2 regions of the Streptococcus huangxiaojuni genome follow, and region 1 is predicted to be linked to the other one. Evidence: predicted binding sites of a transcription regulator. Region 1 holds the regulator's gene; the other holds the start of a gene.
The links. The regulator CtsR, encoded in region 1, represses protease genes until heat stress. The targets are predictions, from matches to a motif close to TTGGTCAAAAAAGGTCAAANA.
Positions count from the first base shown of each region.

Region 1 (12,309 bases):
TGCAAACTGATATAATCTTTTGGCTGTGTTTTTGCTATCGCTTGGTATGCTTCAACAATAAAGTCAGTATAGATATTAATCTTAGTAATCCCTTCTCTGGCACAGCGGCTAAGGTTTTCATCTCCCGAAGACGAACCGCCATGCAGAACTAGCGGTACATCAGTTAGAGCAGCAATTTCATGGAGCCGTTCAAAATTAATCTTGGGACTACCTTTATAAACACCGTGGGCAGTTCCAATAGAGACTGCCAAAGAATCGACATGAGTCGCAGCGACAAATTCTTGTACTTTATCAACCTCTGTGTAAACAGACTCTGTAAGCTCATCGGCTTCAGAAGTCTCATTGGCTCCGACATGTCCCAGCTCTGCTTCAACGACTACACCGTGATTATGGGCATAACGAACCACCTGCTGGGTAATGGCAACATTTTCAGCAAAGGATTTCTGTGAAGCGTCTATCATGACAGAGGTAAATCCCAGCTCAATCGCACGCTTGATAAACTCCATATCCTCCCCATGATCGAGGTGCAGTACAACTGGTACTGAGACAGCCTCAGCAAAATAATTACCGATTGCTGCAGCTTCTTCTAATGGTAATATTGCGCTGTGAGACTGGGCATAAGCCAATAGAAAAGGAAGCTGGCGCTCTTCTGCTGCGGCAGCATAGGCTCTTGCCGAATGAGAATCAATAAAATTAGCATGTGGAACAGCAAACCGCCCTCGTCTGGCTGCATCATATAATTGTTTTGAATCAACTTTCATTAGATTCCCCTTTCCAACTCATAGACTGAACAGTGTTAAAATTTAATACATACCGATACTGAACACCCAGCCAATAACAACAGCCAATGCCCCTGTTACCACACGGCTGTATAAGATGGCCGGAACACCGACAGAAACAGTTTCCGGTTTAGCTTCTCCTAAAGAAAGGCCGACAGGAATAAAGTCACAGCCGACTTGAGCGTTAATAGCAAATAAAGCAGGCAGAGCATAGCTAACCGGAATCGTTCCGCGAGCAATCTGTGTTCCAATCAGCACTCCGATAACTTGAGCAATCACGGCACCGGGGCCAAGCACTGGGGAAATAAACGGAATACTGCAGATAAAAGCTATCAGGATAAAGCCAAACACCGACCCTGATAGGGGCTCCAGCAAATTGGCAATGATATTGCCTACACCAGTATAATTGATAATACCGATAATAGTACTCATAAAGGCCATGAAGGGAATAATATTTTTTATCAGCATATCAACAGTATCACGCCCCGCTTGATAAAAGATTCCCATCACATTGCCGATACCGCGGGAAAAACGGACAATAAAGCTGTCGCTTGCAGCCTGCTCAGCCTCATGATTTTCTTTGCTGGCTGCATATTTTTCTTGAAAAGTCTCTTCAGTCTTCGTCTGGGATTCTTCTGCGGAAAACAGTTCCGCACTCTCGTTCTCCTCCTGTAATTCTACGCATTCAGGTGTAACGCCGGATACGAAGTTTTCCTCTGTAATATGTTTTGATAAAGGCCCTGATGGAGAGGACGGCAGGATATCCAATGTCAGGATATTCTTCATAGGGTAAACACCAATCCGAGCTGTACCGCCGCAATCAATAACCGCAGCTGCAATTTCGCTGTCAGGTACCGTGTTCTTAAACCCATCTATGGCTTCTCCTCCTGTTAAATCTGCGACACGCTGAGCTACTGGATGGATTCCCCCGCCAGTTACAGAAACAATTTTATTTTTGCCGGGAACAGGCTGAATCAGCAGACCCTTGCCCCAGCCATTATCACCAGGTCTGACAAATGCTGTCTTAAATTCTGTCATCTTTTCTTCCTTTCTAAATGGTTTTTCTTAGGCAGTACGCTTCGTCAAAAATTTAGTCATCCGTTCAGTGACAATCCCCCGAAGCAGAATAACAACCAGGCCGGCAAGAAAATACCGTACCGCTAGGCTCCCTTGAGAATAACCAGCTTCAACAACACCATTGGCAATACCAAGAAAAACAAACAATTCTCCTGCATTAGCATAAGGAAACAGACCCGTTACAGGGTGCACCATACTGACAGTGGCATCATAAAAAGCCGGTTTTTCTTCTTCCTGCAGAAACTGCCCGAATGTGTATGCCATAGGATTAGTCAAAATCAAGACAGCCAATAGAGGCATCAGACTATAGCGCAGCACCGTATATTTAGCGCTAGCTCTCATAAATTGATTGACACGTTCACGGCCAATAAGAGCAATAAGGGCATTAGTAAACGTCAACAATGCCACTAGCAAAGGAATAATACCGGTCAGATAGCTGACGAACTGCTCGCCCCCAGCTTGAAAGATTCCAATAAAATTTTCGCCAAACCATTCTATATAATTCATTTCTCACTCTCTTTCTTACTTACTCATTTGGTAAGCGTTTGCAATATATTTTTAAAGAATGGGACTGAGAAAAACTCAGCCCCATTCATAAAATCTCTCAGCGATGATACTTAAACACCTGCCAATATAGCCTGTGCTGTCACATCTGTTGTAATAAGGATATCCAGCATCTGGTGTTCCAGCCCAACTCTAATTGCACCCGCCTTTTTTTCACCGTAGGCCAGCACAAGTCTTGACGGAATTTGGCGCAGCTCTTCTAAATTAAGCCCCATAACACGCTGGTTTACTTCCAAAGCAGGAGCCCCTTTGGCATCAAAAAACTGTGAATTGATATCGCCGATAATTCCCAAAGACTTGAAGCGCTTGATATCTTTTGAATTAATATAACCCGTAACAGCCATTGTGCTTTCTTCCTCCAGCGGAGCCATACCCAGAAGAGCAAGATCCACCTGCTTGCTTTCATTTAAGACAGAAGAAATGGTTGCATCTTGTTCTAACTCTTTTTTTAAAGCTACACTGGAAACCATAGCAGGAACATAAAGATAGTGGGCTTCAGCCCGCATTCTCTGAGCCAGCGTCTGAACAATCTGGTTGGAATGGAGGTAAAAGTGCTCATTGCCCATACCGCCAATCAAAGGGTAGACATGGAGCTGTGAATGATTGGTATAAGGGAAATAATCGATTGCATGTCGCAAGGTTTCCCCCCATGATATCCCCAGACGCTTAAGTTTCGGATGTTTCTTGAGATAAGTTTCAAGATATTGAGCTGCAGCTCTGCTAACTTTGCGCTTGACTTCCACCGCTGTTAGACCCACCGTATCAATGACTACAGCATCCTGCAGCTCATAGGTCTTTTCTAATTCACGTTCAAGTTTTGTAGTAAAAACCGACGGGCTGTTGATAAATACTTCAACAATCTTAGCTTCTCTGGCATCAATAAGCATTTTAGATACCAGAGAGCGTGAAACACCGATTTTCTTAGCAATCTCAGCCTGTGTCATGCCTTCATCATAGTACATGACCGCAACTTTTACATAATCTTTTTCAGTATAATTATCCATCATATGCCTTCTTATATACAGTATATGAGAATTATACCACATTTGCTATTCATTGATAATCTGGATTGAATCTCCTGCTTTAAGTTTTGGGAAAACAACAGGGCGGGCCGTAATTGAACCGGGCAGAATATCGCTGTTGCCTTCCCGGAAATAAATGGCAACATGCCCTAATTCCTCAAAGTTAGCATTGGCTGCACTGCCGACTTTTGTCACTGTGTATGTCTGCTTTCCCATAACAAGGCGGGTTCCTGTTTTGAGAACATTTTTCTGATTTGCCTGATAATCATGAATAACAGAAATCATTCGCAATTCTGGCGGGGCAGACTCACCAAACAGAACAAGAAGCATTTCTTCTGCAAAATCAGGAACCATTTCTCCGATTTCAACAACCTTAAATTCCGGCATTCCTTCAACTCCAATCATTTGTATTTAGTAACCAGATTAGCCAGGGCTCTGGTTTTTGCTGTTTGTTTTTTTGCTTCAGCAACTGCTGCCAAACATTCATCTAAAGACAAACCGACAATAGCATCATAAGGCTTGAACCGTGAAAAAACCATGACGCCGTCTAAATAATAGGCTTCTGATATCTTTTTTTCACCATTGTAAATCACGACAAGAACATGCGATGATAAACCTGTTTTGATAATTTCTGAAACAAGACGGAAGCCCGGCCTATCCTGATACTTGTCCAATAGCCGCCGCATAAAACGCTGATAATACCGCAGCTGGTAGAGACTGAAAATAAGCTGTAAAAGTATAACAAGTGTCAGGATAATAACTAAATTGGCCATCTGTGTCTCCTTTTTTTACCAAGTCCAATATATTGCCTTATAAAAGCAGATAGGCGGGCCTGTAAAAGCTGCATCATCAGCCGAAAGTTTCATCTTGCAGTTTACGCAGTTTATAGACAGTTGTTGTCTCATCAATAGCGATATCATCATCAGTCAGGAAAGTCCCGTCTTTAATATTGCGTTTAGCGACAGAGGCACCGCCTACAAGACCGATGGGGATATGATGGTGTTTGCGCGTGTTACTGTGGCTTTCAATAACACCGCGAACACAGTAGCCTCCGATACCATCAATCCGTTCACCGGCCTTAATGTCACGTTTAGCAACAGCTACCGTTTCGGCTACAGGAGCTCCTAAAGGAACGATGGCATGATCATGTTCTAGAACTGCACGTGCTGCTGTCAGCGGTGTTTCTAAGCTGCATAAATGATAAGGACGGTAGAGGATATGGTGATCGCGCTCACCAACTTTCATAAGGTAGTTCATCTCGTGCTTAACACCGGCATTTTGCCCTTCAACAATGACAAATACACCCGGAGCAATACCATCAACATACTCTACAACCCCGTAATGATTCAGAACACCACCTTTGTCTTGTAAATCCAATTTCACAATTGTCTCCTGAAGATCAGCAGAAATGCCATGCATCCCTGTCACGTCAGGCACAAAACCAATAGCATTAGCCAAAAGGTTCATCTCAGCCATTGTCTTGGTGCCATCCTGAAAAGCAGCCAACATATGGGCATTCATCTGTTTGGATGCAGCTTCTTCGGCTGCTGTATCCGGATTAGCACTGACTCTCAAAGCATTGTTTTTACCTTTCCCTGCGACAAGGACATTCATGCCCATACTCTTAGCAAACTCATAAAGCTGGGCAGTCGCAGCCGGTTCGTCACCGTCTGAACCCGTATAAACAAGCCCTGCAGCATCATACATTTTTTTCATCAAAGGGCCGATGGTAATATCCACTTCAACATTGAGCAGAACCAGATGCTTTTTGGCAATCAGAGTAGCTAAAGCTATCTTAGCACCAACCTCAGGAACACCTGTTGCATCAACAAGAACTTCCACATCATCAGAATCAATGATTTCCTTAAAATCTGTACTGGTTAAAATGTCAACAGGCTCATTAGCAGAAGCATTGTATGCCTGCGCCGCCTTCTGAGCATTTTCCAGCCGAATGTCACTGATTCCGCGAACTTCCATTCCTGGAATGGTCGACATCTGCGAAACCATGCCAGTTCCCATCTGTCCGGCACCGATAACTCCAACCTTAATAGGGTTGTGCTGCGCTTCACGTTCTAACAACTTGCCATATAATGTCATAACTCCCCCCCTTCTGTCATTTGACAATATATTTACCATTTGTTACGAAACATTGTAAACGCTTTTTTGGCATTTGTCAATAGTTTTGTCAAATGTTTTATAAATTATTTTTTTCACAAATGCTTTCGCTAAAATCTGTGCTTTGTTTGACATCCCATAGCTTTATGTTCACCAAAAATACCTTCTTTGAAACAGGTTTCTTTTCTGATTCAGAGAAATACCAAACAAAAGCGGCCCCTTTATGACAAAAATAAAGACAATATCAATGGAAACTATGGGATATTTTTACTTTTTAAGCTTTGAAAAGGGGCGCTGATATAACTGCACTGCTTAAAACTACGCAAACTATTGACTATAGCCCGTTTTTATGTAAAATAACAATAGAGAAGGCAGTCCCTGCAAATAAAAAGAAAAGCTTTCGGTGAGCAGTAAGCTGAAATGTCATATTAATGATCAACTTATGATACTTAACCAAAAGCTTCTTTGACTTGTTAAACAGGGGCAGCAGCCTATCAGTTAATGAATTAAAACATGTTTTGAGGTGAACAAACAATGAAAGACGAAAAACGACTTAATATTTTGCTGACTATCAATGTTGTGCTGTCACTTATTAATCTTATCATCAGTTTTTTGAAGTAATGTCTTCTTAGCGCTTTAAACACTGATTCTTTGCAGTAACTAACTTTAACAGGATTTCTTCTTAAATGACAGAAGCAAGAGTCATTATTTTAAGAGGTAATAAAATGCCAGTAAGCGAAGCACAACAAAGAGCGAATCAAAAGTGGAAAGAAAAAAATAGAGAGCGTACTAACTACCTAGCCAGCAGAAACTCTGCCCGGTCTTTTATCCGTACAAAAGCGACTGCCGATGATTTGGCTGAACTTGAAGCCTTGATAGCCGAGCAGCGAAAAAGTATGAATTGAATTTAATAATTAAGTACAGTTTTATGCACTTTGCGGCCCAATGCCCCTTTTTTGCCCCTTTTTGGTATTATAAACACAAATAACCCCTTTGAAACGTTGATTTCAAAGGGGTTGTTGTATATAGACAAAAAGAGCACACAGCCTAACTCGCTTAGGGCTGCTGGATTCCTCCCCTGACCCACTTCACGCAAGACTGTTGCTCCACTGTTTATTATATCACTTTCTGTAACTTCTGCCAAGCCCCTGAAGTTCAGGCAAACAGCCGACACGGCTTTCACTGCTTAGTGCGCCTCTGTCTGAAAAAATCCTGCATCAGCTGAGCACATTCCGCAGCCAGGATCCCGCTCTCAAGACTGACACGGTGGTTAAGCCGTTTGTCCTGCAAAACATTATAGAGACTGCCTCCCGCTCCAAATTTTTGATTTTCTGCACCGTAAATAACCTGAGGAATCCGGGCAAGACCGATAGCTCCGCTGCACATTACACAAGGTTCGATTGTAACAAAGAGTGTACTGTCCAGCAGCCGCCAATTGCCTTCATGGCGGTTGGCTGCATTAATAGCCATAATCTCAGCATGCATTACAGCCTGATTTAATTCTTCCCGGGCATTGTGGCCGCGTCCAATAATTTCTCCCTTTTTGACAATCACACAGCCAATCGGGATATCTTCTTTGGCTAGAGAAAGGCGGGCTTCTTTAAGCGCCTCCTGCATAAAATAGGTTTTTTCTTCCTGTGTTAAGTCCGACATTACAATTTCCCTAAGTCCCAAAACTTGTGCGGTTCTGCCAAATCAACCGAAACACCTGGGGCATAATCTGCCGCCTGCTGACGCAGAAGTTCTAAATGGTTATCCGACTCTGTGTTTTCAGGACCGAACTGAGGCAGGTGGGTTAAAACCAGTTTCTTAACTCCGGCCTGAGCCGCGATTTCCCCAGCCTCCTTAGAAGTCAGATGGGCAGGGTGCCTTTCCTGACCTGCGTAAAGATAGACATCCGCTAAAAAGAGATCGGCTCCTGCAGTAAATGGGAGCAGCTCTTCAAAATAGCCGCTGTCTCCGGTAAAAACCAGTACCTGACCGCTCTCACGCTCCACAATACGCATGGCATAGCAGACAACCGGGTGTACAGTCTTAATAAAACTGATGGTAAAAGGTCCAATTGTTTCAGTCCCGTTCACATCATAAGCGATTCCTTGGGAAACACCTTCTAAAGTCAGTTTTGCAAACTCTCCTTCATCTTCATCGTGTCCATAAGTTGGCAGAACTCTAGGCTGCCAGAGATTTTTGGGATACAGCTGGCGGTAATGGCGAAGAACACCTAAATCAGCCACATGATCCGGATGGTAATGGCTGATGATGACAGCATCCAAATCCAAAGGACTGATTTCCTTTTCAAGCTCGTTAAGAGCACGGCTCCCAACATCCATCAAAAGCTGAAAACCATCTTCTCCAGTCAGCAGGTAAGAGGTCGTCCCTTGATTCTGGTAGGGATAACCTCCCCAGCATCCTATTGTTGTTAATTTCATAGCAGTACCTTCTTTGCTTTTCTTAGCTTTATTATAACAAAAAAAGGACCGTCCCAAAATAAAAAGCCTTTAGAAAGAAACTTTCCAAAGACTTATCCCTGAGACTAACCCCTAAAACTCACCATATATCCCTGAAGCAGGTCAGCTGTTTTATCAAGCAAGAGCAAATGCTAATTTCCCTTTAGAGAGGCCGATTTTAACAGTCCTGCCGCTGGTTACCTCGCCTGAGAGCACTAACTCAGACAGCCTGTCTTCAACTTGGGTCTGCAGCGCTCTGCGCAGAGGCCGGGCTCCCATTTCACTATCATAACCATCCTGCGCCAGATACTTCAAGGCAGAAGGCTGGAATTTAAGAGTAATTCCTTTTTCTGCCAGATTGCGGATAAGAGGGGACACCATAATCTTAACAATTTGCCGCATGTCATCCTGACTCAGGCTGTGGAAGACCACTGTTTCATCAATACGATTCAAAAATTCAGGACGGTAGGCGTGTTTGAGCTCTTCCAAAATCCGGCTCTGCATTGCTTGATAGTCCTGACTGACCGACCTTGCCCCAAATCCGACAGTCTTGTCATCACGCAAGGCAGTTGCTCCTAAGTTGCTGGTCATAATGATAATGGTATTGGAGAAGTCGACCTGACGGCCGCGGCTATCTGTCAGCATGCCATCATCAAGAACCTGCAGCAAAACATTAAAAATATCCGGATGGGCTTTTTCCACCTCGTCAAAAAGGAGGACCGAATAAGGCTTGTTGCGGACTTTTTCAGTCAGCTCTCCGCCTTCTTCATAGCCAACATAGCCGGGAGGTGCCCCGTTGAGCCGGCTGGCTGCAAATTTTTCCATATATTCCGACATATCAAAGCGAATAAGAGCCGACTCATCATCAAAAAGAACCTGTGCTAAAGCTTTGGCCAGCTCTGTCTTCCCAACACCTGTCGGCCCTAAAAACATAAAAGAACCAATGGGACGGCGGCCAGTCCGAATCCCAGACTGGTTGCGGCGAATAGCCCGGCTAATGGCTGAAACAGCAGCATCCTGTCCAATAACTCGCTTGTGCAGCTCTTTTTCCAGATTAAGATATTTTTTGCTGTCAGCCTGAGTCAGTTTTTCGACCGGAATTCCGGACAGCTTGCTGAGTGTACTCATAATATCATCTTCTGTCACCGGTGTAGGCTCCAGCAAATGAACGGCTGCAGCCTCTTTTAAATGCTGTGAAGCTTTTTTGAAATCTCCTTGCAGAATCGCTTCATCAGCAGGAGTTAAGTAGGCAGGCGCTTCTTTTTTGACCATGTTTTGCACCTGTGCGCTCGCTTCGTCCAACAGGTCAATCGCTGAATCAGGCAAATGTTTTCCTGTCAAATAGCGGCGGGCTGCTTTAACCGCTGCCAGAGCAGCTGCATCTGAAATAACGACATTGTGATAATCTTCGTAAGATTTCTTGAGTCCAAGCACAATCTCATAAGCTGCCTCTACACTAGGCTCTTCAATTAGTACTCTGGCAAAGCGCCGGGACAGAGCCGCGTCCTTTTCGATATGCTTCTGATATTCCTCTTGGGTTGTGGCGCCAAGTGTCCGTAGACTCCCCCGTGCAAGAGCAGGTTTAAGGATATTGGCTGCATCAAGCGTGCTGTCAATCCCACTGCCAGACCCCATAATTGTATGCAGCTCATCAATAAAAAGAATAATGTGCCCATCTGCTTCAATATCCGCAATGATTTGGTTCATCCGTTCTTCAAAGTCCCCGCGGAAACGTGTCCCGGCAACCACACTCATCATATCCAGCTCAAGAACTTTCATATCCTGCAGTTCATACGGAATGGCTCCGCTTACGATGCGCTGAGCTAAGCCGTAAGCAAGGGCTGTTTTCCCAACTCCGGCATCACCGACTAGGACCGGATTGTTTTTCGTTTTCCGGCTGAGAATCTGTACCATACGGGAGATTTCCTTTTCCCGGCCGATAACAGGCTCCAGCCGCCCTTGGCGGGCCATTTCTGTCAAATCGCGCGTGAAATCAGAGAGCTCGCCTGCTGTTCCCGGCGGCTTCATCATATCAGAAAAACTATTGTTCGGCCTTGCTTTTTTAGGCTTACGCAAACTATGGATAGCCTTAAGATCTTCTTTGGTGAAGCCTGCCTGTCTCTCTAAAGATTTACGTAAATCCAGTAAACGGACAGATTCGCCATCATCCTTCAATTTGAAGCCGACTATTTCCAAAAGTCGGGTAGCAAGGAGATCCATATTCAGCAGCATAGCAAATAAAACATGCTCTGTACCGATCTCTTTGGCTCCAGTCACCTGACTGATTCCGTCAGCCGTCTGCAGCAGGCGCTTTAAAGCCGGAGACTGCTCTATAAATTCAACTTCCTCTACTTGTTCTCTAGGAATTTTTCCAAGAGCCAAAATAGCAGCAGCTTCGTATTCCTCCAGACTGACATCAGCTTCATACTCCGCAAGACTGAGACCTGCAACAGAATCAGGAGTAAAAGCCATGGCCAGCAAGATATGCCAGCTTTCAAGATATTGGCTGTCATAACGTGCAGCCTGATAGAGGGCCAGTCTGAATACTTCCTGCATTTTAAACGAATAATTACTCATTTCCTTACCCTTTTCTGTCCAATCTTTGTAAAATTTTACGCAGCATCCGGGCACGAATCTCCGGACCCTCCTGGCCTAAAACATCATCAGATGATGTGGCCAAAATAATCTGACCTTCCCGCCTGCTGATAATCTTTTCTTCAAATAAGAGCTGAATCAAATCTGTAAAGACTTGTTCACTGATCCGATCACCAATAGTAGCCAACAAACTGCCCAGCATCTGGTGCTGATCAGAAAAACAAACTTTTTCAATACGAATGTAGCCGCCGCCGCCCCGCTTACTCTCAACAACATATCCGCGGCTCTCAGTGAAACGGGTTTTGATAACATAATTAATCTGACTGGGAACAACACGGAAGGCATCTGCTAAATTAGAACGCTTTATTTCAGCAATCCCTGATTGAGCCAATAGTTGTTTGATATATTCTTCAATACTATCAGACGTATTTTTTGATGCCATGGTATTACTTCCTCCCAGCCGTTTGACTATAACTGACTTTTATTATACCAAAATTTACAGTAATTTAAAATGAAAACCGTTTATTTCATCTGGGCCTGTCTGAAAAAGCAGAAAAGACCGTATCTGCATTGTCTCGCTTATTTAAGGGGCTTTTAGTTGAGAATATTCACCGCTTAGGATAAAATGGAACATGAACGAAAAGAAAGGTCACAAGTTCATGCATTATTTTATTACATTTCTCATTTCAATGGTCCCTCTAATTGAGCTCAGAGGCGCTGTCCCTTATGCAATTGCTGCGGGTATCCCCATGTGGCAGGCTATCACAATCGGTGTTATCGGCAATATGCTGCCGGTCCCTGTTATCTTTTTCTTTGCTCGCCGTGTCTTAGAATGGGGAACAGATAAGCCTGTTATCGGCGGCTTTTTCACTTGGTGTTTGAAGAAAGGCCACAGCGGGGGGCAAAAGCTGAGCAAAGCAGCCGGAGAAAAAGGACTCTTCTTGGCCCTGCTCCTCTTTGTTGGGATACCTATTCCAGGAACCGGTGCCTGGACCGGAACCTTGGCAGCCAGTATTTTAGACTGGGACTTTAAACGCAGTGTTGTCGCGGTTATGCTGGGGGTTATTCTGGCAGGCTTTATTATGGCCTCACTTACTGTACTGGGGCTTTCAGCTTTCCTGTAACTAAAAACGGTATTAAAAAGCACCTAAAATTGGGGCTGTCCCCAGCTTTAGGTGTTTTTTTATTTGAAGTCAGAAAAATAAACAGTTCACTCAGCCCCAAAAAAACTCTTACGGGACTTGTGCCTGTAAGAGTTTTTTTATCAGCTGTTCAGGGCTTCTGCCATGGTTGCAGCAACTTCTGATTCAAAGTCATTAGCAGCTTTTTCGATACCTTCTCCGACTTCAAAACGGGCAAAGTCTACAACTTTAGCATTAACGGAATCTAGGTAAGCTTCGACCGTCTTACTGTCATCCATGATATAAACCTGAGCCAGCAAGGTATATTCTTGGTCAACCTTAGTGTTATCAAGCAGAAAGCGCGCCATCTTGCCGGGAATAATTTTATCCCAAATTTTTTCAGGTTTGCCTTCAGCCTGCAGTTCTGCTTTGATATCTGCTTCAGCCTGAGCCAGCACATCATCAGTCAATTCAGCTTTTGAACCGTATTTTAGGAGCGGAAGAGCTGGCTTGTCAACCAGTGCCCGGCTTTCATTGTCCTGTTCAATCTTATGATTCATTTGGGCCAATTCATCGCGGACAAACTGTG
Region 1 is NZ_JBFQEG010000005.1:71,365-83,673, reverse strand. Features, by position in the region: gene AB3329_RS04780 (class II fructose-bisphosphate aldolase) at 1-761, opposite strand, end outside; gene srlE (PTS glucitol/sorbitol transporter subunit IIB) at 804-1,817, opposite strand; gene srlA (PTS glucitol/sorbitol transporter subunit IIC) at 1,845-2,363, opposite strand; gene AB3329_RS04765 (sugar-binding transcriptional regulator) at 2,474-3,427, opposite strand; gene AB3329_RS04760 (PTS glucitol/sorbitol transporter subunit IIA) at 3,470-3,829, opposite strand; gene AB3329_RS04755 (transcriptional regulator GutM) at 3,844-4,215, opposite strand; gene AB3329_RS04750 (NAD(P)H-dependent oxidoreductase) at 4,292-5,539, opposite strand; gene AB3329_RS04745 (hypothetical protein) at 6,244-6,462, shown strand; RNA gene ffs (signal recognition particle sRNA small type) at 6,579-6,675, opposite strand; gene tadA (tRNA adenosine(34) deaminase TadA) at 6,737-7,210, opposite strand; gene AB3329_RS04730 (MBL fold metallo-hydrolase) at 7,210-7,986, opposite strand; gene AB3329_RS04725 (ATP-dependent Clp protease ATP-binding subunit) at 8,140-10,581, opposite strand; gene AB3329_RS04720 (CtsR family transcriptional regulator) at 10,586-11,041, opposite strand; gene AB3329_RS04715 (COG2426 family protein) at 11,259-11,723, shown strand; gene tsf (translation elongation factor Ts) at 11,864-12,309, opposite strand, start outside.

Region 2 (12,309 bases), on a different contig from region 1:
GGGAGTCTTTCCGATTTCCGCAAAGTCAGCCGTCACATCTAAAATATCATCACGCACTTGAAAAGCTAAGCCTGTCAGGGAGCCAGCCTTGGCCAGTTCTGCCTGTACATCATTTTTCGCATCTGCTATCAGACCTGCAGCGACAAAAGGAAAAGCCAGAAGTTTCCCAGTTTTATTCGCATGAACAGTTTGCAGTTCTGACAGCCTGAGCTGTCTTTTTTCCCCCTTTAAATCCAGCATCTGCCCGCCGACCATACCACAGCTGCCGGCAGCAGCTGACAGCTCATAAATCAGAGAAAGCTTGGTTTTTTCCGGTAAATCTGCGGCAGCCAGTAAACCAAAAGCATCCAGAAAAAGACTGTCACCAACCAAAATAGCTGTCGCCTCATCAAACCGTTTATGGCTGGTCAGCTGACCTCGCCGGTAATCATCATCATCCATTGCAGGTAAATCATCGTGCACCAAGCTGCCGGTATGAATCAGCTCCACACTGGCAGCAACTTGGTAGTGACTGTCAGTCAGAGACAGCCCGAAGCCCTCAAGTATCTGCAGCAGTAAGACAGGCCTTAGCCTCTTACCGCCGGCTTCCAGAGAATAAAGAAGAGCCTGAGATAAGTCTGGGGATACAGCCCCCTCTTGATAATAGGATTGGATAGTCTGATTGATTTTAAGAATTTTATCCATTAGGCATCCATCTCTTTTTCTGTTCCGTCAGCCTGCATGACTTTGACCAACGTTTTTTCTGCATCCTGCAGCGTTTTTTCCAGCTGTTTTGACAAACGCATGCCTTCCTGAAATTCAGCAATGGCAGTTTCCAAAGGAACATCCCCATTTTCCAGTCTGCTGACAATGGATTCTAAATCCTTAAGATTTTCTTCGAAGGTTTTTTCATTTATTTTCTCTTTATTTGACATCTCTTACCTCAACTTCTAAAAGGCCGTCCTTCAGTTCAACCTGCAGCTGATCGCCTTTTTTGACAGTTTGTACACTGACTACAAGCTGCTTATCTTTTTGAACAAGGGCATAGCCGCGTGCAATAATCCGTTTGGTGTCCAAGGACAGAAGGGCAGCCTGAGCTTTTTCAAATTTAGCTGCCTGAGCTTCATAAAGTGCAGTCGTCTTGCTCATAAGCAAGCGGTTAAGCTGCTCCAGCTTTTCTTGATAACGGCCGATTTTTTCACTTAAGCCCACAGACTGCAAGCGCTGCTTGAGCAGACGCTCTGTCTGCAAAGTTTCTTTGTACTGCTGCTGCACAGCGGCCGACATAGCAGCAGTCAGCCTGTCCAGCTGCTGCATTTGGCGGTCATAAAGACGCTCCGGCTGTCGAAAAACAACTGAATGGGTCAGTGCTGCCAATCTATCCCTCTTTTGCCTTATCTGCCTGCTGACAGCCTGATAAGCCCTCTGCCTGTTTTCTGACAGCCAAGAGACAAGATCGGTCTTTGTGACAGGCGTTGCCAACTCAGCTGCAGCTGTCGGTGTTGCTGCCCGCTGATCCGCTGCAAAATCCGCCAAAGTCGTATCGGTTTCGTGACCGACACTGGAGATAACCGGCAGGCGGGAAGCAAAAATAGCTTCAACAACAATTTCCTCATTAAAAGCCCAAAGGTCCTCAATCGAGCCGCCCCCGCGGCCAACAATGAGCAAGTCTAAGTCAGATCGCTCATTAGCTGACCGGATATTAGCTGCAATCTCCTGGCTGGCTCCTTCTCCTTGCACTTTGGTAGGAAAAAGGAGAAGCTCTACGCCAGGAAAACGTCTGGACAGAGTTGTAATGATATCTCGGATAACCGCTCCGCTCGGACTGGTAACCACACCAATCTTTTTAACAAAGCGCGGCAGCTGCTGCTTATGTTCTGCAGCAAAATAACCGGCTGCTGTCAGCTTTTTTCGAAGCTGCTCAAACTGGACAGCCAGAGCTCCCAGACCATCAGGCTCTGCTTTTTCAATAATAATAGAATAAGAACCGCCGGGTTCATAAAGCCGAATGCGTCCAATGACATTGAGCTGCATGCCCTCTTCTAAATCAAACCCAAGCTTTTTAAACTGACTGGCCCACATGGTAGCCTGAATAACAGCCTTGTCATCTTTTAAGGAAAAATACTGATGAGCCGGCCGCTTTCGAAAATTAGAAACCTGACCAGTCAGATAAACCCGCTCTAAATAAGGATCCCTGTCAAATTTCAGCTTCAAATACTTAGTTAAAGACGATACGGATAAGTAATCTGCCATAAGTTCTTCCGGCACGGCAAAAGCAAAACATTTATAAGGAAAGGCAGAAACACTGACCTGCTCGTTCCCACATCATAAACTGCTTTTTGCTGTGCCCAAAGCCTTTCTTTACATTTATAAATAGGTAAAACCATTATAGCATTTTTGCAGAAAAATAGCAGAAAAGGCGGTAAAAAGAGTTAAGCAGCCGGCAGACATCCCAAGGGTTGCTTTATACTTTTACTGTAAGTTCTGATTTCTTAATATAAAAGCCTGATTGCCTATGAACGACAATCAGGCTGAGCAGTAAAATCAAATCATTTTAGAGCCGACAAAGCCGGTATTAATAATTTTTCATTGACAGTTTTTTCATAGCTCCCGGCAGTTCCTGACTGATACGGGTCGGCAGAACAACATAAGCTGTTTGGCTGAGCTGATCGGCAATCGCAGAGTGCAGATATGCTGCAGCAGCTGCTGCAGCAAAGGAAGAAACAGAAAACTGAGCTACAAAACCGGCAATCATACCGGCCAAGGTATCTCCCATACCTCCTGTTGCCTGATAAGGACCGCCGACAGTCAGCTCGCCGACTTGGCTGTCCGGGCCGTAAATCACCGTTTGATGAGACTTAGCGACCAGTACCGTCTGAGAAGGAAAATGAGCCAGTGCTGCCCGATTTTCATTGGGCGTCTGTTTTTCAACTGCAAGACCGGACAGCCGTTCCCATTCTTTCTGATGAGGGGTCAGAATGAGCTTTTGCGGCAGGAACTTGTAATCTTCTTTTTCAGCCAGCAGATTCAGCGCCGACCCGTCAATAATTAAAGTCTGCTGCGGACCGATTCCATTCAAAACCTTCTCAAGACTGCACCGAGCCAGATAATCTTCTCCCAAACCCGGACCAATCAAGACCACATCTGCACGCAACAGCTCCTGTTGGAGCTGTTTTTTATCTGCCATAGTAAAGGCCATCGCCTCTGGGAGCTGACTGTGCAAGGCCGAAATCGTATTCTGATCCGTCGCAACAGAGACTAAACCGGCGCCGCTATTAACACAAGCGCAGGCTGCCATGATGACCGCTCCGCTGTAAGGAGGATTTCCTCCCACCAAAAGAACACGGCCAAAAGTCCCCTTATGGCTTTTAAGGGGACGAGGCTGGACCACTTCTTCAGCAAAACTCCGATCAATAATCATATGGCATCACACTTCTAAGCGCCGCTTGATAGGTTTGTTCCAGCAGCATGGTAATCGTCATAGGACCCACTCCTCCAGGGACCGGCGTAATCAGACTGGCTGCTTCTGCAGCCTGTTCAAACTGAACATCACCGATAAGCTTACCGCTTTCGCTTCGATTCATACCGACATCAATCACTACCGCTCCATCTTTGATAAAATCCTTGGTCACAAAGTGGCCGCTGCCGATTGCAACAATCAGAATATCAGCCTGTCTGGCCATGTCGGGGAGCTGTCTGGTTCTTGAATGGGTCAGCGTCACTGTTGCATTTTTATCCAAAAGGAGCTGGGCCATAGGCTTGCCGACAATGTTTGAACGGCCGACAATCACAGCGTGCTTGCCTTCCAGCTCAACTTCATACTCATGCAGCAGCTCCATAATTCCAGCCGGAGTACAAGGCACCATGCCCGGACGGCCGCTCCACAGATGACCGGTATTCATCGGATGAAAGCCATCAACATCTTTGTGCGGGTCAATAGCCAGTATAATTTTTTTATCATTAATATGCTGCGGCAGAGGAAGCTGAACCAGAATACCATGAAAAGCCGGGTCGGCATTGTAGAGATTAATAATTTCAATCAGCTCCTCTTCACTGGCTCCCTCGGACAAGCGGATTGTCTCACTGCGAAAACCAGCTTTAAGAGCAGCCTGTTCTTTATTTCTCACATAAATCTGACTGGCAGGATCGTCCCCAACCAGAATGACAACAAGACCCGGAACTAAATCGTATCTGCTTTTCATTTGTTTCACTTTTTCAGCCAAAGCAGACTGCATTTTCAAGGCTAAAGCCTTACCATCAATAATGTTTGCCATATAAACTCCATCTCATTTTTTTCTATTATATCAAAAAACAGCACCTGAAACACTTGCTTTCTGAAAAAGTATTTGAAAGGGCTCTTATCCTTTAGATTAGGCAGTTATTTCGATCTTTGTCCGGCTGCTTTTTGCATTTCCTCCTTCACCGGGCAGGAACAGTCACAGTCCCCGCAAGACCCTTTCTGTCTAATATAACGGCGCAAACTCATCCATACGGCCCAAATAATCAGACCGGCAATAATCACTGTTGACATCTTTTCACCTTTCCAAGCTATTCCTGTACCATTCCCAAATTATCAATGCTGATTATCTTTTCTTTAAACTGCCGAGGTTTTCTGCTGACAAAGTACAGCAGCAAACACAGTAAAACCATAGCGACTATACTCCAAGCTGATAAGGGCTGACCATAAAAGAGGACAAGCCCAAACTGATAGATCATCAAACTGACCGCATAAGCCAGCCCTGTTTGAAAACCGATGGCCGCAAGTGTCCATTTCAAAAGCCCCATCTCCCGTTTAATAGCCCCAATCGCAGCAAAACAAGGGGCACACAGAAGATTAAAAGCCAAAAAGGAATAAGCAGCCAGAGAACTGTAATCGCCTTGCAGACTTTGCCAAAGCTGACGGCTCCCCTCTTCTGCTCCGGGATTATGATAGAGCACCCCAAAAGTTGCGACGACTGTTTCCTTGGCAGCAAGACCGGTTAGCGCAGCAACTGTTGCCTTCCAATTACCAAAACCAAGAGGTGCAAAAACCCAGGACAGCGTATGACCCAGACCGGCTAAAATGCTCTTCTCTGCAGATACAGCCTGCAGAGAAAAATTATAGGAAGAGGTAAACCATATGAAAACAGTCAGGGTGAAAATAATCGTTCCTGCGCGTTTAATAAAGCTTAAAGCCTTACCAAAAGCATAGCGGAAGACAGCCGTGATTTTAGGCAGATGATAAGCTGGCAGTTCCATAATAAAAGGACTGGCATAACCGCCTAAAAGGCGTGTTTTCTTAAGGGCAATTCCCGATAAAATAATAGCTCCGAAACCTAAAAAATAGGCACTGGGCGCAATCCAAGGGTTGCCGGGGAAAAAGGCACCGGCAATGAGGGCAATAATTGAGAGTTTGGCCGAACAAGGCATAAAAGTTGCTGTCATGATTGTAATACGGCGGTCGCGTTCATTTTCAATTGTCCGGCTGGCCATAATTCCCGGAACTCCGCAGCCTGTTGCAATCAGCATAGGAATAAAAGATTTTCCGGACAGCCCGAAACGCCTGAAAATCCGATCCATAACAAAAGCAATCCGACTCATGTAACCGATATCTTCTAAAACTCCCAGACAAATAAACAGCACAAAAATTTGAGGCAAAAAACCCAGAACGGTTCCTACACCGGCGATAATCCCATCAACAATCAAATCAATCAGCCAAGCCTCTACATGCAAGTAAGCAAGAAAAGATGCTGCAGCAGATGGAATATAGTCCCCAAAAAGGACATCATTGACCCAATCCGTGCCAATTGTCCCTACTGTTTGAATAGATAAATAGTAGACCACAAACATGGCCAAAGCAAAAATAGGTAAGGCCAGCAGCCGGTTTGTAACGATTTTATCAATCTTATCAGACAGGGTCATTTTAAAATGGCTGTCCTGACTTTGAGCCATCTTGCTGACACGTTCAATAAAAGCGTAACGCTCATTAATAACAATGGTTTCTGCGTCTTCTGTAAAAATATCTTCTGTTATCCTGATGATATCGGCAATTTCGCTCTTTTGAAAATCAGATAAATCCAGCTCTGCCATAACCAGCTGATCTCGTTCAAAAAGTTTAATAGCATAAAAACGTTGGGAAGCTGTCGGCACAGTATTCCCCAGCACCTCAATAATTTGTGCGACAGCCGCCTCAAATTTGCTGTCATAGAGTGGATACTGAATTGTCTCAACACTTGCTTTAGTCATCTGGCAGGCTTTATTCAGAGCCTTAACCGTGCCAGTATTTTTTAAAGCGCTGGTAGCTACAACCGGAACTCCCATTTGATAAGACAGTTTTTCCAGATTAATCGTTTTTTTCTGCTGCTTCAGAACATCGCTCATATTAAGAGCAATGGTGACTGGAATCCCCGTTTCAATCAACTGAGTGGTCAGGTAAAGATTTCTCTCCAGATTTGTCGCATCCACAACATTTAAAATGCTGTCAGCCTGATGGCTCAGCAAATAATCTCTGGCTACCTTTTCCTCAGGACTGTAAGGTGACATGGAATAAATACCGGGTAAATCCTGCACACTTATCTCTTTATTCCCTTTTGCCCTGCCGCTCTTGCGCTCGACAGTGACTCCCGGCCAGTTTCCCACATGCTGATTTGTCCCTGTCAGCAGATTAAACAAGCTGGTTTTACCGCTGTTGGGATTGCCAATTAACGCAACTTCAGTCATCTTGTCTCCTTATCATTTAATTTAACCACACTGATCATCTGTGCTTCTGATTTTCTCAGTGTCAGTTCATAGCCTCGCAGATTAAGTTCAAGCGGATCGCCAAGCGGAGCCCGCTTTCTTAAATAGACTTTTGTATGGCGGGTCAGCCCCATATCCATTAACCGGCGTTTAGCTTCACCAACTGTATGAATATCAGCTATGTAAGCAGATTCCCCTGCCTTTAGCTGCGATAAGGGAATCTTTAACTGCTTATTCTCTATTTCAGCTACATTAATTTTACTTAAAATAGAAGCATCAAAAGCAAGGCGGCTGGACTTTAACATCACTATCGCACTTGTTTTCGTTTTAGAAACCAGCTCCAGTCGACCCCCTACCTTTACCCCTAAGTTAGACAGATATCTGACACTTTCTTCAGGCAGATCAATACTAATAATTTGATAAGGAACTCTGACAGTGCCATTTTTCAAAATCAATTGACTCATCCCCCCTTCTGCAGTTTAAAACTCAAAAAACGCCAGAAATATCAAGCGTTTTTTATTAGTCGTCATAAAACTTTGCTTAAAAAGTCCCGTGTCCTCTCTTCCTGAGCTGCTTCAAAAATCGCTTCCGGTTTCCCTTCTTCAACAATGATCCCCTCATCCATAAAGAGAACACGATCCGCAACTTCTCTGGCAAAGCCCATCTCGTGGGTTACAATAGCCATTGTCATACCCGATTTTGCTAAATCCTGCATAACAGACAGAACCTCTCCTACCATTTCCGGATCAAGAGCTGATGTGGGCTCATCAAAAAGCAGGACATCAGGATCCATCGCTAAACTCCGTGCTATAGCAATCCGCTGCTGCTGGCCGCCGGACAAACTGGCCGGGTAGGCCTCCGCCTTATCCTGCAAACCAACTCTTGCCAGCAGTTCAAAAGCCTTTTCCTTTGCCTTATCACCGGCCAACCCTTTAGTTTTAATGGGAGATAAGGTAATATTTTCAAGCACTGTCATATTTGGAAAAAGATTGAACTGCTGAAAAACCATACCCATCTTTTCCCGCATCTTAAAGATATCATTGCTCTTATCCGTAATATCCACACCTTCAAAACTGATTGTGCCTTTAGTCGGCAGCTCAAGAAGATTCATGGTGCGCAAAAAGGTGGATTTCCCCGATCCGGAAGGTCCGATAATCACAACGACTTCCCCCTGTTTGATATCCAGATCAATCCCTTTCAGCACTTCGTTTTTTCCAAAATATTTATGAAGATTCTTAATTGAAATCAGTGTTTCTGCCATCAGTCCTTACCTCCCTTGTCCCATCCGGTTCTCCAGTCTTTTAACCAGAGCCGACATGACTGTTGTCACCATTAAATAGTAAAAAGCAGCGAACAAAAGCGGGCTGACTGGCAAATAGGTCGCCGTCACAACCGACTGAGCGCCGTTCCACAATTCCATAACGCCGATAGTCTGTAAAAGCGAGCTGTCTTTAATAATTGTAATAAACTCATTCCCCAAAGCCGGAAGGATATTTTTAAAAGCCTGCGGCAAAATAACATAACGCATAGCATTCACCGGACGAATACCCAGCGAATATGCGGCTTCAAGCTGACCTTTAGGCACAGCCTCAATCCCTGCCCGTACGATTTCAGAAATATAAGCTCCGCTGTTAAGAGACAGGATAATAATCCCCGGAAGCAGACGGGAGAAATCCAAATCCAGCACACCAAAGCCGATTGTCGGTACATGGCTGAAATGCATCCAGGCAAAAGCAATCATAATCTGCACAACCATTGGCGTACCGCGAAAAACCCAAACATAGAAACTGGCTAGCCAGTCAAATACCTTTATATTAGTGCGTTTGAGCAGGGAAACTAAGATACCGATAATTGTCCCAAAAAATACCACACAGGCTGAAATCATAATGGTCACTAAAACACCATAATTAAAATAAGCCCAGTAGGTCGGCAAAAACGAAAAATCCATTATCTTCTCCTCTATACTGTCATTTTGTTTTATTATACCATTAATTGAATAAACATACAATCCACCAAATAATGACGGAATAAGAACTGTCTAGTTTTCAAAAAGTATTTTCTCAGAGAAATAAGCAAGCAGCGCCTTATACTGACAGACTTTTTCAAACAGGAAAACCTACCCAGACTGGTACCTTAAGAGCTGACCGCACCCCTCTAGCCGTTCTGGCAGGGGGCGTCTGCGAAATCAAAGATTTCGGACTTACCGTCAGCCGTAGCCGTCTGAAGGCTTTGTCGTCCTGCGGCCGACCGCACCCTTCTAGCCGTCCTGGCAGAGGGGCGTCTGCGAAATCAAAGATTTCGGACTTACCGTCATTTTTGCTTTGCTCTTTTAACGGGCTTTGTATCTTGATGAATTGAACACGGCCTAAAATCTTAGTGAAAAAGATGGCTGTCAGCGTGATGCCAGCATCACTTGCCATCCCCTATTTTCATACAGATTTTTATACGGCCTTTGTATCTTGCTAATTGAACATGGTCTAAAATCCCAATGAAAAGGGCCGGAACAAATGTTCCGACCCTTGTTTATGGTTTAATACAATAAGTCATAAATTTCCATTGCAATAAGATCAATACTATCAAATGAGTAGGTCTCATGCGCTTCAACATCACGTAAGGTAAAAACCGGACCAGCCTCTGGCTCATTACTGAAAGAGACTTCTGCGACAACAACACCATCGCGTTCAAAATTACGTTTAAGATTGGCACCATCAGTCGCCATTAAATCAAGACGATTGATAATTCTCACTAAGTGTGATTCCATGACTATTCTCCTATAAGTTTATTATCCTTTATTATTTTAACATAAATAAGCCTAAACTCACAGGAAAAGATGCTCTCTTTTATCCTTCTTTTAAGGAATAGTACATTATAGCTTTGATTGAGTGCAGACGATTCTCTGCCTCCTGAAAAATAATGGGACTGTGCTTTTGGAAAATGTCGTCTGTAATTTCCAACTCAGCAAGGCCGTATTTTTCATAGAGACTCAAGCCAATCTCTGTTTTACGGTCGTGAAAAGCTGGCAGACAGTGCATCACAACAGTATTAGTTTTACCTGTTTTTGCAAGAAGTTCTGCATTGATCTGATAGGGCAGCAGCAAGTCAATCCGCTCCTTGAAATCAATCTCTTCTCCCATAGATACCCAAACATCTGTATAGAGCATGTCGGCTCCCTCAACAGCTTCAAGCTCATCTGTAATCTTGATAAGAGCCCCGTTATTATGCTGCTCAGCAAGCGCAACAATTTCCTTTTCCGGCTGCAGTGAAGCGGGGGCAATAATCGTAATATTAACTCCTAAAATAGCTGCTGTAACCAAAAGCGAGTGTGCCACATTGTTGCGGCCATCACCTACATAAGCGATATGCAGACCCTCTAAAGAACCAAAGACTTCTTTTAAAGTCATAAAATCAGCAATCATCTGGGTCGGATGCCATGTATCAGTCAGACCGTTCCAAACAGGCACTCCGGCATAGCGAGCCAAAGTTTCCGCATCTTCCTGTTTAAAACCACGGTACTCAATGCCATCAAACATTGAACCCAAAACTTTAGCCGTATCAGCAACAGACTCCTTGCGGCCAAGCTGGATTTCATCCGAACCAAGATAAGTAACATGCATACCTAAATCCTGTCCGGCGACAGTAAAGGCCGACCGTGTCCGTGTGCTGGTTTTCTCAAAGATAAGAGCAATATTGAGGCCTTCTAAATAATGGTGAGGGGTTTTCTCTTTTTTTAGCTGTTTAAAATGAAGGCTCAAATCAATCAGCTCCAAGAGTTCTTCTTTACTGAAATCAACCTCTTTTAAAAAAGATAGGGGTGCATTCATTGCTTTTCTCCTGTATTTTTATACAATTAATTTTACATTATTATACATTTTTTGGCAAGTTTTTTTGAGAAAAAATTTTTTATCACTCTCATGGATAAAGTGCTAAATTTTTTAAACTTTTTACTTGAATTCTTTTTATGGGGTGTTATAATATGAATATAAAGTTTGACCATCTTTGACTAAACAAGGTTAAACGAATTGAAAATGACAAGGGAGGTTATTTTATGCTCTGTCAAAATTGTAATCTAAATGAAGCAACCATTCACTTATATACAAATGTTAATGGTAAGCAAAGACAAGTTGATCTGTGTCAGAACTGCTACCAAATCATGAAAACTGACCCTAACAATACGATTTTAGGTGGTCTCAACAAACAGCCTCAGGATCAAAGCAATCCAGGCAATCCGTTCTTTGATGATTTCTTTGGCGATTTAAACAATTTCCGAGCCTTCAACGGGCAGCTCCCCAACACGCCTCCTACACAGGCTGGGGGCGGCCGAGGCGGAGGCGGCAATAACGGACGGCCGAATGGTCCGCAAGTTCAGCAGCCAAACGGCCTGTTAGAAGAATATGGTATCAATGTCACTGAAATTGCTCGCCGAGGTGATATTGACCCTGTAATCGGACGCGATGAAGAAATTGTCCGGCTCATTGAAATCCTCAATCGCCGCACTAAAAACAATCCTGTGCTTATCGGTGAGCCCGGGGTCGGTAAAACAGCTGTTGTTGAAGGTCTGGCTCAAAAGATTGTTGACGGCAATGTTCCGCAAAAACTGAAAAACAAGCAGGTTATCCGCCTGGATGTGGTCAGCCTTGTTCAAGGAACAGGTATTCGCGGCCAATTTGAAGAACGCATGCAAAAACTTATGGAAGAGATTCGCAAGCGTCAGGATGTTATCCTCTTCATTGATGAAATTCATGAAATTGTCGGTGCCGGCTCTGCAGGTGACGGCAATATGGATGCTGGAAATATTCTCAAACCGGCTTTGGCTCGAGGAGAGCTGCAGTTAGTCGGAGCCACCACACTTAAGGAATACCGCATTATTGAAAAAGATGCTGCTCTGGAACGCCGGATGCAGCCGGTTAAGGTAGACGAGCCTTCTGTTGCTGAAACCATTACTATTCTTAAAGGTATCCAAAAGAAATACGAAGACTATCACCATGTTAAGTACAGCGATGATGCTATTGAAGCTGCTGCTCTTCTTTCAAACCGTTACATCCAAGACCGCTTCTTACCAGATAAGGCCATCGACCTGCTTGATGAATCCGGTTCTAAGATGAACTTAACCTTGAATTTTGTTGATCCTAAAGAAATCGATCAGCGCCTGACTGAAGCAGAAAACCTGAAAGCACAGGCTACACGTGATGAAGACTATGAACGGGCTGCTTATTTCCGCGATCAGATTGCCAAATATAAGGAAATGCAAAAACAAAAGGTTGATGAGCAGGATGTCCCTGTTATCACTGAAAAGACGATTGAAGCCATCGTTGAGCAAAAAACGAATATTCCGGTCGGGGATTTAAAAGAAAAAGAACAGTCACAGCTTATCAGTCTTGCTGATGATTTAAAAGCCCATGTTATCGGTCAGGATGATGCTGTTGAGCGAATTGCCAAGGCTATCCGCCGAAACCGGGTCGGTCTAGGAACACCTAACCGCCCTATCGGTTCTTTCCTCTTTGTCGGTCCTACCGGTGTCGGTAAGACAGAGCTCTCCAAACAGCTGGCAATAGAACTGTTTGGATCGGCAGACAGCATGATTCGTTTTGATATGTCGGAATATATGGAAAAGCA
Region 2 is NZ_JBFQEG010000004.1:33,526-45,834, reverse strand. Features, by position in the region: gene AB3329_RS03820 (polyprenyl synthetase family protein) at 1-684, opposite strand, end outside; gene AB3329_RS03815 (exodeoxyribonuclease VII small subunit) at 684-914, opposite strand; gene xseA (exodeoxyribonuclease VII large subunit) at 904-2,232, opposite strand; gene AB3329_RS03805 (NAD(P)H-hydrate dehydratase) at 2,555-3,400, opposite strand; gene AB3329_RS03800 (bifunctional methylenetetrahydrofolate dehydrogenase/methenyltetrahydrofolate cyclohydrolase) at 3,390-4,253, opposite strand; gene AB3329_RS03795 (FeoB-associated Cys-rich membrane protein) at 4,358-4,510, opposite strand; gene feoB (ferrous iron transport protein B) at 4,528-6,678, opposite strand; gene AB3329_RS03785 (FeoA family protein) at 6,675-7,151, opposite strand; gene AB3329_RS03780 (amino acid ABC transporter ATP-binding protein) at 7,223-7,957, opposite strand; gene AB3329_RS03775 (amino acid ABC transporter permease) at 7,964-8,644, opposite strand; gene AB3329_RS03770 (YkuJ family protein) at 9,227-9,457, opposite strand; gene argF (ornithine carbamoyltransferase) at 9,537-10,517, opposite strand; gene AB3329_RS03760 (ATP-dependent Clp protease ATP-binding subunit) at 10,742-12,309, shown strand, end outside.
Region 2: the regulator CtsR is predicted to act here: its motif matches at 10,680-10,700, upstream of AB3329_RS03760 (ATP-dependent Clp protease ATP-binding subunit).